2 regions of the Acetobacter sp. DmW_043 genome follow, and region 2 is predicted to be linked to the other one. Evidence: riboswitches for the same ligand, from Rfam matches in the RefSeq annotation. Region 2 holds a riboswitch; the other holds the start of a gene.
The links. A riboswitch is a leader RNA that binds a small molecule or an ion and turns the genes downstream of it on or off. The one in region 2 is predicted to bind cobalamin.

Region 1 (3,154 bases), on a different contig from region 2:
CAGGCCCGCTCTATGGGGCTTGATCATCTGTGGGATTCTGTGGCGCAGGCATATGCTGATGTAAATAAATTATTTGGCGATATTGTTAAGGTTACACCATCTTCTAAAGTGGTGGGTGACCTTGCGCTGTTCATGGTTGCTAATGACCTGACACCGCAGGATATTATGGATCCGGAAAGGGATATTGCTTTTCCTGACTCTGTTATCTCCATGATGCGCGGTGACATTGGCTATCCGGCTGATGGTTTCCCGGAAGCGTTACAGGCGCGTATTCTTAAAGGGCAGAAGCCGGTTGAGGGGCGTGCCGCGGCACATATTCCGCCGGTCGATCTTGAGCAGGCCCGTCAGAGTGCAAAAGAGGCGACTGGTCAGGATATTGATGATGCAGCTCTCGCAAGCTGGCTGATGTATCCTAAAGTCTATACAGACTATATTACGCACAGGCGTAAATATGGTGACGTTTCTGTGCTTTCTACGCCTGTATTTTTCTATGGTCTGAATGACAAAGACGAAGTTGCCGCTGAAATTGAGCCTGGTAAAACGCTGATTATTCGTCTGCTGGGTCAAACTGATGAGCCTGATACCGGTGAGACCAGATTGTTCTTCGAGCTTAATGGTCAGGCAAGAACGATGGGGTTTGTCAAAGCTGGTGCTCAGGCCAAAAAACAGACCCGGCTTAAGGCAGACCCGGCAGATGCATCACAAATTGCCGCTCCTATGCCCGGCATGGTGTCTGTTGTCGGGGTTAAAGCGGGCCAGAAGGTGAAGAAGGGTGATCTGCTGGTGTCAGTTGAAGCCATGAAAATGGAGACAGCAATCACTGCCGATCGTGACGCGACAGTGACGCGTGTTCATGTTGTTTCAGGTGATATCATTGATGCTAAAGATCTGCTGCTTGAGCTGTCATAAAGAGTGACTGTAGTAAAATGAAGAAGGCCCGGAGGGATGATATTTCTCCGGGCCTTTTTTGTAAAATGCAGCTGATGCAACAGGTGGTTTTTTAAAAGCTGCTACGGTGCATTATAGCGTGCCATTGCGGCGGCCCTTGCACCCAGTGTCCAGTGTATTGTGACGTATGTCCGTAAAATATGTTGTGCGGCATCTCTGTCATCAGATCCTCTGACTGAAGGAAGTGTTTCCAGCAAATCAAGTGCCTGTGCGAGCAGGGGGCGAAAGGCTGCTTCCAGAGCATGTCCTCTGGCATTATGAGCTGAAGGCGAGGTGCCAAAAGTGGCTGAAAAAATAGTGTAGCCACTTTTAAAAATAACATCCTCCTGGTTGGGGGGAGGTTGCTGAGCAGTGTGTGCTGCCCTCAGAGCTTCGGCACGGGAGGGGCAGTCTCTGATTAAAGTGAGAACAAGAGGGTGAAGGTCTGACTGAGCTGAACAGGTATGTGATTGTGGTGTGATACGAGGTGTCATGATACGATCTTAGCCTCCGGTACATCCCGCCCGGCGACACGGTAAGGCGACGGCAGCAGGTCTCCTGGCTTGAGGATCATCAGTTCTGATCTGGCCTTCCCGGTGGTGTGCACCAGTGGCTCGTCTTTACGACGTGAAAATCAGACCCATACCACATACAGTTGCGGGAGCAGCTGCCGACTTACCTTGCATGTAAAGGCTTACGGCATTCCCTGTTAGCCCGCTTGCGCGGGACTGCCGACAAGAGGGTCCAGTAATGCACATAACGGGTGTTAAGAGCAATATTACAGTGTGATTACGGCGGGAATAGATATCCCGGGCCTCTTGTCTCATGCAGGGGGAGACCTCACATAACATACACATCCTTCTGACCAGGAAAGTGGATATTATGCTGAATTTTGAGCTCTATAACCCTACACGCATTGTTTTTGGGCGTGAGAGTACGGCAAAACTTGATACACTGATTGCACAGGATGCGCGGGTTCTTGTTCTGCTGGGTGGGGAAAGTGCAAAAAAGAACGGCACTCTTGCTGAGGTACGCGCTGCTCTTGGTGCCCGTGAAGTGCATGAGTTTAGCGGTATTGAGCCAAACCCGACTTATGAAACACTGATGAAGGCTGTAGGCCTTATTCGCGAAAAGAAAATCGATTTTCTGCTTGCTGTCGGGGGAGGCTCAGTCATTGACGGCACAAAATTTGTTGCCGCTGCCGTAAACTATGAGGGAGATCCGTGGGAAATTCTTCAAACCTACGGTAAAAAAATCACCACTGCCCTGCCTTTTGGTACAGTGCTGACGCTGCCGGCCACCGGTTCAGAAATGAATGATGGTTCGGTTATTACGCGTAAAGAGACACATACGAAGCTTGCTTTTCAGAACCCTCTGGTTTTCCCGCAGTTTTCTGTCCTGGATCCGACAAAAACATTTACTTTACCTGCACGGCAGATTGCTAACGGTGTTGTTGATTCCTTTGTTCATATTATCGAGCAGTATCTGACATATCCTGCTGATGGCATGGTGCAGGATCGTTTTGCTGAAGGTCTGTTACAGACACTTATTGAAATCGGCCCGAAATTACAGACTGCGGGTAACGACTATGATCTGCGGGCAAATTTCATGTGGGTTGCAACGCTTGCACTTAATGGCCTGATTGGTGCCGGTGTACCTCAGGACTGGTCAACCCATATGATCGGCCATGAGCTGACCGCGCGTTACGATATCGACCATGCAAGAACACTTGCCGTCGTGCTGCCTGCCAGCCTGAATGTGCGCCGTGAGTCCAAACGGGCTAAGCTGCTCCAGTATGCAGATCGTGTATGGCACATCACCTCGGGTTCTGAAGATGAGCGTATTGATGCGGCTATTGAACGCACACGTAAGTTTTTTGAGGAGATGGGGATACAGACACACCTTCGTGACTATGATGTGCCTGCCAGCGATATTACTGTGATCGTTGAACAGCTGCGTAAAAATGGCATGGTAAAACTGGGCGAACAGCATGATGTTACCCCGGAAATCAGCCAGAAAATTCTTGAAGTCAGTTACTGAGGTATAATGCGGCTCTCTGAAAATATATCGGAGAGCAGCACTTAATAACAGCCCGGAGGAACGCATTCATATGAGTAACCCACTCGAGCAGTCTCCACAGCAGAATGCCCGCATTCTCGCAAAAGCACATGAAATGTGGGAGCGGGATGGCAAGCCCGCCTGCGGACCAGAAGCTTATAAAGAAAAG
Region 2 (3,154 bases):
AGTTTGCCGGAATTCTTAACCAGGAAGCCCGGGAATTAGAGGCAGCCGGTGTCGATATCATTCAGTTTGACGAGCCTGCATTTAATGTTTTTTTTGAGGAAGTTAATGACTGGGGTATTGCTGCTTTAGAAAAAGCAGCTGAAGGTCTGAAATGTGAAACAGCAGTCCATATCTGCTATGGATATGGTATTAAAGCGAATATTGACTGGAAAAATGCTCTTGGTGCGGAATGGCGTCAGTATGAAGAGATTTTTCCAAAGCTGCAGAGCTCCAGCCTCGATATCATATCACTGGAGTGTCAGAACTCTCGCGTTCCTATGGACCTGATCGAACTTGTTCGTGGTAAAAAGGTCATGGTAGGCGCTATTGATGTCGCAACTCATACTATTGAGACACCCGAAAAGGTTGCGGATGTTTTGCGTAAAGCTTTGCGGTTTGCAGAGGCTGATAAGCTTTATCCTTCTACTAACTGTGGCATGGCACCTTTGCCCCGGCATGTAGCAAGCGGCAAGCTCAGAGCATTAAGTGCCGGGGCAGCAATTGTTCGGGAGGAGCTGACCCGCTGACAGGAATATAACTTGTTAAAATAATAAAAAATGATAATTATCATATAATTATATAAATTTTGTGCATAGATTTAAGGTGAAGCATGGATGTTCTGGAGCGTAGTCACCTGAAGGTTATTCAGGCTGTCGCGCGTGAAGGCTCATTAACTGCTGCCGGGCTGCGTCTTAACCTGACGCAACCCGCGCTAAGCCATGCTATTCGTAAAATAGAAAATCAGCTCGGAGTTAAGGTCTGGCGCAGGGAGGGGCGGTCACTGGTGCTCACTCAGGCGGGAGAATGGTTGTTATCTCTGGCCAATCGCATGTTGCCTCAATTTGAACTGGCTGAAAAACGGCTTGAACAATTTGGCAATGGTGAGCGTGGTACATTACGCATTGGTATGGAGTGTCACCCCTGTTATCAATGGCTTTTAAAAGTGGTTTCTCCTTATCTGGAAAGATGGCCGAAGGTTGATGTTGATGTGCGGCAGAAATTTCAGTTTGGCGGTATTGGTGCATTGTTCAGTAATGAGATTGATCTTGTTGTCACACCTGACCCGCTTTACAAACCCGGCCTGAAATTCACTCCTGTTTTTGACTATGAACTTGTGCTGGTTGTTGGCCCTCAGCACCCTTTGCGTGGTGAGAAGTTTATCTCACCAGAGCAGCTTGCGGGAGAAACCCTGATAACATACCCTGTACCGTCAGAGCGGCTGGATATTTATACGCAGTTTCTGCAACCTGCGGGTATTAGCCCAAGGCAGCAAAAGCAAATAGAAACAACAGATATTATGCTTGTGATGGTCGCTCATGGCAGGGGTGTTACTGCCCTGCCGGGATGGCTGGTTGAGGAATATGCTCAGCGCTTTGAACTTTCTCCTGTGAAGCTTGGCAAAAAGGGTATCGCAAAGCAAATTTTCCTTGGCTGTCGTGATACGGATGATGATATTTTTTACCTGCAGGATTTTATCCGGTTTGCTGCATCGCATCATTAGCCCTTTTTACCTTCAGCATTGTTGACAGGCCTGTGTTCTGCGCGCACATCATCTGACTGATGGTCTTTGCCTTTAAAATACAAGGCAGAGTGTAAAAGGGAATCAGGTATCATGGCATGATATGCTGTTTAAGCCTGAGCTGTCCCCGCAACTGTAAGTGGTATGTTTCTGCATACTGATCATAAGATCAGACCACTGGGCCTGGCCTGGGAAGGGAGATGCAGCCGGCGACGCCACAAGCCAGGAAACCTGCCATCGTGAATTGTTGCAAACGGGAAATGCTGATCGGGGAGTGTCAGCACAGAGTGGCATGCGCTGGCACAGCCTGATAAGGGCGTCAGTTCCTGCATAAACTTAGTCTCGTGGCAACATTCGGACCACGAGGTAGTTTTTATGGTGCGCAGACTTCTTTTTTTGAGCACAGCATTCTTCATTTTTCCCGGATGTATGGTCCGGGCAGCTGAACAGCCACAGCAGGCAGAGACAAGCCTGACGTCAGAGGAAGAGATGCTGTCACGTAATCCTGAACAGATTACTGTGAGTGCAGCCCGCAGGCCCGTCAGGCGTGATGAAATCGGTACTGCCATGACAATCATTACAGAGCAGCAGATTTTAAAACAGCAACGTCGCTCTTTACCAGATCTGTTAGCCCGTGAACCAGGGTTAAACCTTGTTCGCACCGGCGGAGCAGGGGGCACAACGTCAATTTTTATGCGTGGTACGAATGCCAATGAAGTAAAAGTGCGCCTTGATGGAATGGATATTAATGATGGCAGTTCTGCCAGTGGCATGTTCGATGCTGCTCAGTTTATGACTGATGGTATAGGGCGTATTGAAGTTCTGCGTGGTCCGCAAAGTGGCCTCTATGGTGCAGATGCTATGGCAGGGGTAATCGATATTACGACAGCCCGTGGCGAGGGGCGTTTTAAACCTTTTGTACGTCTTGAAGGCGGCTCATATGGCACATTTAATCAGGTTATCGGGTTACGTGGCAGTAAGGGGCGTTTCCATTATAATGTGACGCTTAATCATTATCGTATGGATGGGTTTCGCAGCATTCCGCATTATATTGACCGCTATTATGGTGCCACACGTGCGCAACGCCACACCAGCAACCGCAATGATAACCGGGGCACAAATATTCGTCTGGGCTATGACGTAACCAGAAATTTTGACCTTGGCCTGACAACCCGTCTGATTCAGAGCAATTATCACACCTATTCCCTGTATGACCTTCAGAGTGAAAACGAAGGCGGGGGGCATGTGCGTGAGCGTAATAATACAAATGAAGCAATTGTGCGCGGGACAGCTCATCTTGTGTCATTTGATGGTTTTTTTGATCAGGTCATCGGTCTTGGTTATATGGCCATTCGTAATCGCTGGAACCAGACAGGGCTGTATGCTACCGGGCCCATTTATTACCGGTCAGACCGGCTGAAAATTGACTGGCATGGTACATTTAACTTTAAAAAATATGGCACAGTGCTGATTGGTGCTGAGCATTTTCATGACACGTTTGATACCAGTCATACTGCAGGCAGCGCTTATGACACCGGCTATCATACACAGGCGAGTATGGATACAACTGCAGGCTATGCACAGTATGAAGGTAAC

Region 1: it holds a riboswitch for cobalamin, as region 2 does, so the genes downstream of both, HK11_RS10420 (hypothetical protein) here and HK11_RS00085 (TonB-dependent receptor plug domain-containing protein) in region 2, are expected to answer to the same signal.

Annotation. Positions count from the first base shown of each region.
Region 1 is NZ_JOMN01000042.1:6,498-9,651, forward strand. It holds gene HK11_RS10415 (pyruvate carboxylase) at 1-909, shown strand, start outside; gene HK11_RS10420 (hypothetical protein) at 1,011-1,421, opposite strand; cobalamin riboswitch at 1,458-1,675, opposite strand; gene HK11_RS10425 (iron-containing alcohol dehydrogenase) at 1,810-2,967, shown strand; gene HK11_RS10430 (hypothetical protein) at 3,038-3,154, shown strand, end outside.
Region 2 is NZ_JOMN01000001.1:19,027-22,180, reverse strand. It holds gene HK11_RS00095 (methionine synthase) at 1-566, shown strand, start outside; gene HK11_RS00090 (LysR family transcriptional regulator) at 650-1,540, shown strand; cobalamin riboswitch at 1,584-1,812, shown strand; gene HK11_RS00085 (TonB-dependent receptor plug domain-containing protein) at 1,988-3,154, shown strand, end outside.